DNA from 2 places in the Megasphaera sueciensis genome. Region 1 is predicted to be linked to the other one. Evidence: riboswitches for the same ligand, from Rfam matches in the RefSeq annotation. Region 1 holds a riboswitch; the other holds the start of a gene.
What was found. Region 1 has a riboswitch for S-adenosylmethionine ahead of NXG62_RS08575 (MetQ/NlpA family ABC transporter substrate-binding protein). Riboswitches for the same ligand answer to the same signal wherever they lie in the genome.
Positions count from the first base shown of each region.

Region 2: it holds a riboswitch for S-adenosylmethionine, as region 1 does, so the genes downstream of both, metK (methionine adenosyltransferase) here and NXG62_RS08575 (MetQ/NlpA family ABC transporter substrate-binding protein) in region 1, are expected to answer to the same signal.

Region 1 covers NZ_CP116939.1:1,782,325-1,787,745, reverse strand. Annotated here, with positions in the region: gene NXG62_RS08585 (S-layer homology domain-containing protein) at 1-51, shown strand, start outside; gene pbp4b (penicillin binding protein PBP4B) at 247-1,548, shown strand; SAM riboswitch class I at 1,617-1,715, shown strand; gene NXG62_RS08575 (MetQ/NlpA family ABC transporter substrate-binding protein) at 1,784-2,605, shown strand; gene NXG62_RS08570 (M20/M25/M40 family metallo-hydrolase) at 2,646-3,977, shown strand; gene NXG62_RS08565 (hypothetical protein) at 3,997-4,134, shown strand; gene NXG62_RS08560 (LutC/YkgG family protein) at 5,017-5,421, shown strand, end outside.
Region 2 covers NZ_CP116939.1:710,084-715,504, forward strand. Annotated here, with positions in the region: gene priA (primosomal protein N') at 1-657, opposite strand, end outside; gene metK (methionine adenosyltransferase) at 759-1,949, opposite strand; SAM riboswitch class I at 2,001-2,104, opposite strand; gene coaBC (bifunctional phosphopantothenoylcysteine decarboxylase/phosphopantothenate--cysteine ligase CoaBC) at 2,161-3,363, opposite strand; gene rpoZ (DNA-directed RNA polymerase subunit omega) at 3,379-3,588, opposite strand; gene gmk (guanylate kinase) at 3,601-4,218, opposite strand; gene remA (extracellular matrix/biofilm regulator RemA) at 4,223-4,510, opposite strand; gene NXG62_RS03430 (YicC/YloC family endoribonuclease) at 4,521-5,393, opposite strand.

The DNA.
Region 1 (5,421 bases):
GGAGATAAGCTAAATAATAGCTGGCAGTCAACCTTTAATTTCTTCTTCTAAATATAAAAGATTTTTGTAAAATTCATTATGTAGGCAACATCTTCCTACACAAAAAAGCGAACCCAATAAAGGACTCCGGAAAAGGGATCCCTTATTGAGTTCACTTTTTTACCTGTATTTTTGTTGAAAATAAAAAAGCTTTAGTATGAGTATATACTTAACATGATATAATATGGTAGGAAAGGAGGCATTGCTGTGAGACGCAACCTATTTCAAGTTATCATTTTTATTATGATGTTGACGATGCCTGCATTTGCGAAGGATATTACGCCGCAAGCAATGCAGCATTATCCGGTTCTAACCAAAGAAATCCCACCTTCTTCCAATGGTATGGGAAAGCAGTTGCAAGGTATTGATTCAGTGATAGAAAACGATGTTAAACGAGGATTTCCCGGAGCAGTTCTGCTTGTGGCAAAAGATGGAAAAATTATAAAAGAAACAGCATATGGCTGGGCAAAAATGTATGATCAAAAACAACTGCTCCCCGAAAAAAAGCGTCAACTTATGACTGTGGATACCCTGTTTGATATTGCTTCTAATACGAAAATATATGCTGCGATTTTTGCTTTTATGAGGCTTACAGGAGAGGGGAAAGTTCGTCCTGATGATTTGGTATCGACGTATTTACCTAAGTTTACCAGTGATGGTCGTGAGAAAATCCGCCTTTGTGATCTTATGGATCATACAGCTGGTTTTTCTCCGGAAATATGTTTTTATAAACCCCAGGCAGGCGCTTTTTATTCTTTGAATAGAGATAAGACATTAAAACTTTTAGATACTATTCCGCTTTCTTATCCTACGGGGACGAAGATACAGTATAGTGACACGGATTATATGATTCTTTGTGCGGTAATAGAAAAAATTACAAAGCAAAGACTGGATACATATACGGAGAATGTGATTTATCGGCCATTAGGGTTGACCCATACATTGTTTAATCCGCTGTGTAAAGGATTTAAGCCAGAAGATTGTGCTGCTACGGAACCTTGTGGCAATACGCGTTGGGGAATGGTAACTTTTCCCGGGATACGTACAGGCACTTTACAGGGACAGGTACAGGATGAAAAAGCATGGTACTCCATGAAAGGAGTATCCGGTCATGCGGGTTTGTTTTCACGGGCTGAAGATTTGGCTGTTTTGGCACAGCTTATACTTAACAAGGGGGGATATGGCAATTACACACTTTGCAGTCCTCACGTTATAGATGACTACATGCGCCCTCGCAATACCCGATTTGCATTGGGGTGGAATGTAAATTGTTTACAAAATCAGGAATGGGAGTTTGGTTCTTATGCTAGTTCTCAGGCTATAGCGCATACGGGGTGGACGGGAACGGATATTGTCATTGATCCTAAATATAATTTATGCATTATTCTTTTAACCAATCGGATTCACGAACCGAATGTACCAGGACAACTTAATACCTTTGTTACAGATGATTTTAAGACCGTAAGCTATGGCGATATCATTTCTATGGTATATAAAGCAGTACAATAAGAGACGGTAATTTTGTATTGACAGCACAAGGAGCGGCATGTTAGAATAGCAACAACAATTTCATAACGATATCATCCAGAGCAGTTGAGGGATTGGCCCTATGACACTGCGGCAACCTTCCGTAAGGAAAGGTGCCAATTCCAGCGAAATATTTCGAAAGATGATCGATTACGTTATTAATCTTCGTCTTTTTTGACGAAGATTTTTTTGTTAATTTTATTAAGGAGAGATGAAAATGAGATGTAAAAAAATTGTACTTGTTGCGCTTGCGCTGTTTACTGCGGCAAGCTTGTTTGCAGGATGTGGAAATCAAAGTAGCTCTGCTTCGCAGGAAAAAAAGGAAATTACTGTTGGTGTTACACCGGGTGCCAGTGAACAAATCATGGACTTGGTAACAAAAGAAGCAGCTAAAGAAGGCTTGACGGTGCATGTAAAAACTTTTTCCGATTATGTAACACCAGATCAGGCATTGGCCAGTGGAGATATTGACTTAAATTCTTTTCAGCATAAACCTTTTTTAGATGCTTTTAATGAAAAAAATGGTACACATTTAGTTAGTATAGGACAAACCTATTTAGCTCCGTTAGGGTTATACTCCCATAAATATAAAACCGTTGGAGATATACCCGATGGAGCGACGATTGCTATTCCTAATGATCCATCGAACGGTGGACGGGCGTTGTTGCTGTTGCAGAAACAAGGATGGATAACGCTGACAAAGGGAAAAGAACCAACGAAGGTAACCGTTCAAGATATTGTGGATAACCCTAAGCATCTTCGTATTATTGAATTGGAAGCAGCACAGCTTCCCCGTTCCTTGGATGATACAGCGGCCTCTGTTATTAATGCAGGCTATGCTATTTCTGCCGGTCTTAACAGTCAAAAAGATGGTATTGCCGTAGAAGATAATACGAGTCCGTATGTTAATATTATCGCTGCCCGCGAAGCAGATAAAGACAACCCGGCTTATAAAAAATTTGTTAAAGCATTTCAATCACAGGCAGTAAAAGATTATATTGACAAGGAATTTGCGGGTGTTCTTGTTCCGGCGTGGTAGAATAAAAAGGAAATCAATCTAAGTATTCGAGGTGCATGACATGAAGGTTACGAAAGATAAAAAAATGACAGCGCATTTTCAAAAAATAATTCAATGCGCTACCATATCCAATGAATATGGCAATAAAGTTGATTGGCGGGAATTTGGCAAACTGCATCAGTGGCTGCAGAAATTTTATCCAACGATTTATCGTGAATTTCGATTGACGGAAATAGGCGAAGCAGGATTGCAATTTTGTTTTAAGGCAGATAATCCGGTAAAAGAACCGCTTATGCTTATGGCGCATCAAGATGTGGTGGAGGTTGGTGATTTAGCGCAGTGGACATATGATCCTTTTTCAGGAGAATTAGTGGATGACTGCGTATACGGTCGTGGTACAACAGATTGCAAGCATTTGCTTGCCGCAGAGATGGAAGCGGTAGAAGATGTATTTGCTTCTGGTTGGCGTCCACCGTATGATTTATATATTTCCTTGGGATTTGGGGAAGAGATTTATCGGGCTGATGGTCCGGATGGTGCACGTTTATTATGCCAAAATCTGCAAACGGAAGGTGTGACGATTGGCTGTACCTTTGACGAAGGTGGTTCTATTGTCCGTGGCAAAGACAATAAGCTTGTTGCACGGATCGGGTTAGGTGAAAAAGCTTGTGTTAATATTGAAATTTATAAAGATTCCGCGGGGGGGCATGCCAGCAAACCTGGATTGGGAACCGCTTTGGGCGCAGTGGCTAAAGCAATTGTAGATATTGAAGCACATCCGTATCCGTATCGATTGATTCCATTGGCAGAAGCACAGCTTAAAGCAGCCGCGGCAGTTGAAGATGGAGATAAAAAAAGAATTTATCAAGAGCCGAAAAAATATTGGGAGGAGTTGTGTGCACTGGCACGTCAGGATCCTGAACTAGATGCTATGCTTCATACCACTTTTGCATTTACAATGGCGCAGGCCAGCAATCAGCCGAATGTCCTTCCTTCCCATGTAGGGATGACAATGAGCTGCCGCATATTGCAGGGAGATACCATAGAATCGGTCATGCAATATTTACAGCAATTTTTGCCTGAAGGAGTCCGGCTGCGCCATGTTTCAGGAGAAGATCCCATGCCTACCTCGACGCCGGATAGTGATGATTATAGAACGGTAGAAAGGGTACTTCATACGCTTTATGGGAAGAACATTATTCTTGTTCCGTTTCTTATGCTGGGAGCTACGGATACACATTATTATACACCTGTTGTCCGGCGCGTATTCCGCTTTGATGGGTTTTTGGTGGATCATCGCTGGGGTGGGGCTCATCAGGTTAATGAAAGAATTCCGGTTGATGCATTGCCGGGATCAAAACAGTTTTTCAAGACATTTTTGCTGGAATATTAAAAGCGGGGGCGGTATTTTCATGAAGAAGAAGGCTTTATTTACGGTGCTTACGGTTATAGCTGCCGGATGGCTTGCATATAGTGGTTTTACATTGTTGAATATGCTTATTCTTATTGTTATGCTAGGATTTTGTGTGGCATCTTTTTATAAATGGTAGTATGTATGATTTTATCGGCAGCGTATATTTCCTTAGAGAAAATGCGTTGCCGATTTTTAATATATTTTTATACAAGTTGCTGAGTTTAAATTTGAATAGGAAATTATATGTTAAAAAAATCACAAAGTTTGCGTTCGTAAAATGCGTTATTGTAATATATGAAAAGGATTTCTTTTTTTTTATCTGTCCGGAGAAACTTTTTTTATTATTCATAAAACCACATTTTGTATAAGTTTTTACTAAAATGTGGCATTATTACATAAGATATGCTTATCCTATAAATAAAACACATAGTTATAATGTGAATTTAACAATAAAATAGATGAATAAAATGCATAGCGTTATTGTAAAATTAACAATGAAATTGTATAATATAAGCATAATCTCAACGGAATTTATTTCAACAGAATAATTTAAGTAAGGAAAATTGCAAGATTTTTAATAGACTTGGACGTTATTGCCAAAGCCTGCCGGATGGTAGATATGTTAAACAATGTTGGCTGTACCTTATTTTTTAAGAATTGCCGATACTGCTATAGGCTTATAGGCTTTTTTATATTATAGTTTTATCTATTTTATGGACAATACGTAAAGAGACAGTTGTGATTTTACATGATAACAGTATTTAGGTGAAAGTATTAGTTGTTTTATACTACTTGTTTCTGTTGGTTTTAAATAAATTCCTTTTATTGCGTATGTTTTATTCTATATGGAGAAACGCTTTCCTCATTCTGTTGACGGGGTGAGGATTTTAGTGAGGTGGTATGGAAAAATCTACTTTAAAATTTCTTTGGGCTTGACATTTTTTTTATTTTATGTCATCCCCAGATAGAGGAATGACCTACGTTTTATCAGTGCTATTTTTATGAAAGAGGTGTGAAAATGGAAAAAGCAGATGAATTGTATCAGAGCTTTGAGGAAAAATTGACTGCCTTGAGTGGACAATGTGCACATTGCAGCAAGGCAGAATTGATTCCGACATTGAAGAAGGTATTTTCCGATAGAGGAGATACTACAGCAGCCGTTGTTCAAACAGAATACGTTAAGGAACTTGGCATTGCAGAAGGATTGAAGACTGCAGGCATTACGGTTCACACGGATCATATTCGTTTGAATTGCGAAACAGATCAGGTTGGTATTATTGATGCACAGTATGGTCTTGCAGATTTGGGATCGGTTATTCAGCTGCATCAAAATGTGGATGAACGTATTGCTGCTATTATGCCGCCGTTTTCTATTGTTATTATTAAACGGTCTACTATTTTGGATAACCTGGACACAATGATA
Region 2 (5,421 bases), 1.1 Mb from region 1:
CTTTTGGATCCAAAAGGAAATGGGAGCAGCTTCTTTTTCCTTTAATTCCGCCAATAATTGCATTTGCTTCTTACGATTTTTTAATATACATTGATGGTCATCCTCTGCAAAATACAACCATTTCTCTGTTTTATCAGCAATTTTATTTTGTAACTGTTTTTCTTCTTTCAAAACATGTTTTTCAATAAGTTTTTCAATAAATGTTTGACTAAATTGGTTGCATAATGTTTTTTTATCTACATTCTTCTTATTTTTGAGATGTTCCCATATGTTTTTTCCTCCCATCAGCAAAAGCATATCTTTATTTTCGACAGACACATACGTATGGGCAACGATTCCTTTCTTTTCAATCATAAACAAACGCAGTGAATCGGATATACTGCATAAATAATAGTCACTGATCCACAAAGCAGTAGCGATCATTTCTTCTTGAAATCCCGCTTGTACGGACAAGACCGAAATAATTGGTTTTAATACATACTCATGTTGTACAGGATAGTCTTGGTGAAGAGCTACAATAACACCTTCTTCTTGGCGATGACCAAAAGGAACTAACACGCGGGTCCCCACATGAACGAAAAGTTCTTCAGGAATGATATAGGAAAATGTTTTTTGCAGTCTTTTAGCGGTTATATTGATGATTACTTCTGCAATCATAATGATATACTCCTGTCAAAAAAAAAGAGAGACATAAATGTCTCTCTTTGATAATTTATGCGCACCTATATTATAACGCAAAATAAACAAACTTTGTACTATTATAAATTGGCTTCTTTCCGAAGCATTTCTGCTTTATCTGTTTTTTCCCATGGAAGATCCAAGTCATTACGACCAAAATGTCCATATGCAGCTGTTTGTTTGTATATGGGTCGTTGTAAATCAAGCATTTCAATAATACCCGCTGGACGAAGATCAAAATGTTTTTTTATAAGAGTTTCAATTACATCAGTTTCGACTTTACCTGTACCAAAAGTTTCCACATGAATGGATACCGGGTTAGCTACTCCGATGGCATACGCAAGCTGGATTTCACATTTATCAGCTAATCCTGCTGCCACAACATTTTTGGCTACATAACGAGCTGCATAAGCAGCTGAACGGTCCACCTTCGTAGGATCCTTACCCGAAAACGCACCGCCGCCATGCCGAGCCATACCTCCGTAGGTATCAACAATAATCTTACGACCGGTAAGTCCTGAATCTCCCTGAGGTCCGCCGATAACAAACCGTCCTGTTGGATTAATGAACAATTTTGTTTTGTCATCAAATAATCCATCTGCAAGTTCCGGTTTGATGACATATTCCAGTAAATCTTTTTCAATTTGTTCCCGTGTAATTTCAGGACTATGCTGTGCAGAAATTACAATCGTATCAATGCGTACTGGCCGGCCATTATCATATTCGACAGTCACTTGCGTTTTGCCATCGGGGCGAAGATACGACAATGTACCATCTTTGCGGACCTTGGACAGCCGACGGGCTAACCGATGTGCCAAAGAAATAGGCAGCGGCATATAGTCATCTGTCTCATTGGTAGCGTATCCAAACATCATTCCTTGATCACCGGCTCCAATTGCATCGAATGCATCACTATCACCGTCTTTTACTTCCCTGGCTTTATCAACACCCATGGCAATATCCGGTGACTGTTCGTCAAGTGAAACCAATACACCGCAAGTATCACAATCAAAACCATATTTAGCTCGGGTATACCCAATGCCGCGAATCGTTTCCCGGACAATATGCGGAATGTCAACATAACATGTAGTTGAAATTTCACCAACCACATGTACCATTCCAGTGGTAACCAAAGTTTCACAAGCAACACGGGCATTTTTATCTTTTTCCAAAATAGCATCAAGAATGCTATCTGAAATTTGGTCAGCCATTTTATCAGGATGACCTTCTGTAACAGATTCAGATGTAAAAAATTCGCGATTTTTTGTCATTATTATTTTCCTCCTAAAAAAAATCCCTCTGTAAAAGAGGGGTTATTTTCATACCCATCTTCCAGTTTGCACTGTTGGATTTAGCACCGTTTTCATTAGCTGAAAGGTTGCTGCGGCATCATCGGGCCAATCCCTCCGTCGTCTCTTGATGGCAATATTCATTTCAATTTATTATTTTAAATGATATACGATAATATTGCAAGACCTTTTCTTAAGATTTATTGATTATTTTTGTAACACGATCAATAATAATAGCAGCCAAATCAAATTTATCCATTATATCAAACTTTTCGCTCATTCCATCAGGAAATAGCAATGTTGCAACATTTGTGTTTACTTTAAATCCTGCACCAGCAGCACTTACATCGTTTGCAACAAGCATGTCCAGATTTTTTTTCTTCAATTTCTCCATTCCATAGTGAATCACATTTGTTGTTTCCGCAGCAAATCCGACAAGTATCTGATTTTTTTTACGTTGTCCCAGTTCATACAATATATCAGGATTTTTTTCCATTGATAATACTAATGTATCTTCTGATTTTTTAATTTTATCTTTGGCTGGGGTTTGAACACGATAATCAGCAACAGCGGCTGCTTTTATAACAATATCGGTGTCATCATATAGCGAATCTACCGCTTGTTTCATATCTCTTGTACTGACAACATCAACGCGCTTTACACCTAGTGGTGTTTCTAAACTTGTAACTCCAGCTATTAAGGTTACATCAGCGCCGGCCAATACAGCGGCTTTGGCAATGGCAAAGCCCATACGGCCGCTGGAATGGTTTCCAATAAATCGCACCGGATCGATTGCCTCCCGCGTTCCACCGGCAGTTACAATTACCTTTTTCCCTTTTAACTGTGCAGTACAGCAAGCTTTCATTTCAATATAATCAACAAGGGAAACAGGTTGAGGAAGACGACCGATTCCTGTAACACCACAAGCTAATAATCCTGCATCAGGTGTAATAATGGAATACCCATATTTTTTTAACTTTTCCATATTGTGTTGAACAATCGGATTTAAATACATATTTGTATTCATAGCCGGCGCAATGACAACAGGAGCCTTAGTAGCCATTACCGTAGTGGTAAGCATATCGTCAGCAATGCCACCGGCAATTTTTCCAATGCAATTAGCCGTAGCCGGTGCGATAAGAAACACATCTGCCCAAGATGCCAACGCGATATGTTCAACATGCCAATTAGTTACTTCGTTCCACATAGATACAGTAACAGGATTACCTGTTATTTCACGTAATGTCAGAGGGGTAATAAATTTTGCCGCATTTTCAGTCATGATACATTTGACTTCCGCGCCTCGTTTACACAATAAACTGGCAATTTCAGCGGCCTTAAATGCCGCAATACCCCCACAAACAGCGAGAATAACCTTCTTATTATTTAATAACATCGGAATCACCAACTTTTATTTTATGCCGCTTTTCGGGGCTTTATATGTAATTTTACCTTCATCAATCTCTTCCATAGCAATAGATACAACCTTTTCGGATTTTGTATCCACAAGTGGTGCATCACCGTCATTTAACTCACGCGCGCGTTTAGCCGCCAATGTTACCAATGTATATTTGCTATCTACTTTTGTCATTAGAGATTCTAAGGTCGGTTTAATTAACATAACATATCACTCCTAATCTTCAAATTGTGCATGAATGGAAGTTATTAAATGATGATTACGGGAAACTTTGCACTGTTCCGCCACAATAATCGCAGCAGCGCGTTCAACAGCCAATTCTAATACATCATTAATAACTACATATTCATACTCTGATAACCATTCTAACTCATTTTTTACTTTAGCCAATCGTCCGGCAATAACATTTGCCGAATCGGTATGACGGCTTTTCAAACGGTTAGCCAAAATATCCAAGGAAGGCGGAATAACGTAAATAAACACTGCCTTAGGATATTTCTTTTTTATCTGCATTGCACCTTGAATATCTATTTCCAGCATAACATTCTTTCCTTGCTGGAGCATATTAAACACGTATTCTTTAGGCGTTCCGTAATAATGCTCATATACCTGCGCATATTCTAAAAAAGAATCTGTATGAACCAATTCTTCAAAATGAAAATTGTCCGTAAAAAAATAATTTGTTCCATCCACTTCCCCATTACGCGGTTCTCTGGTCGTCATGGAAATAGAATAATAGATGTTCGAAAAACGCTTTCGCAAAGCATCGCAAATAGTTCCCTTTCCAGCTCCCGAAGGTCCCGACACAACGATGAGTAATCCGGGATCGTTCATGTCATTACTTCCTTTCTTCATCATCATTGTATACTGCTTCGTTTTCGTTCCCAACGGTAAGAATACGATGCGAAATTGTTTCCGGCTGAATAGCGGATAAAATGATTTGCCCGTTATCCATCATCAATACGGAACGAGTTTTACGGCCAAAGGTGGCATCTATCAGCATATTATGTTCTCTCGATTCCTGCACCATTCGTTTTATCGGTGCCGATTCGGGACTAATAATAGCAACTACCTTATTTGCCACGACCATATTTCCAAAACCGATATTTAAAAGATTGAAATTCATATTCTCACCATCACTCAATATTTTGAATTTGTTCTCTGATTTTTTCAATTTCATTTTTCAATTGCAAAACATATTCTGTGACATCTAAATCAGCAGCCTTCGAACCAATGGTATTGGTTTCTCTATTTAATTCTTGAATAAGAAAATCTAATTGCCGTCCTATATCGCCATTTTCTTCTAAAATTCTCCTTAATTGTACCACATGACTGCGAAATCGCACAACTTCTTCCGTAAAATCAACCTTATCCGCATACATGGCAACTTCCTGCAAAAGACGTTCTTCATCAGGAACAGCTTTTATCTCATTAAACATACTTATTATTCGTTTGCGTAATCTGCTTTCATAATGTGCCGCAATATCATCCTTTCGTTCTGCAATAGAATGAACTATATTCTCTATTTTATCAGCACGCAGCAATAAATCTTTTTTGATATTCAGCCCCTCCGCTTCACGCATCTGTACAACACGATTCAAAGAAGCTTGCAACGCAACGAAAAAAACCGGCCAACAATCATCTGCATCAATTTTTGGCGGTTCTTGAATAAACCAGTCCTTAGTCAGCGAAATAATTTGAGATAATGTTGTCTTTTCATGAAACAACTCTTCATTTACTTTATCCAGTGCATATTTACAGTCTGTTAAATTAGCAGAATCAATTCGTATCTGCGGCTCTTTGCATAGTAATTCTGCTACAGTAACATATACGTCCACTTTTCCACGATGCAGAACTGATTTCAATTCATTTCGTATGCGGTCTTCTAATACCAGATATGCATGCGGCATGCGTATCGATAACTCTAAAAAGCGTTGATTTACTGCCTTAATTTCTATCGTAACTTGTAAATTTTCGTTACTATAAGTTCCTGAACCAAATCCAGTCATACTTCGCAAGCCGATGACCTCCTTATAC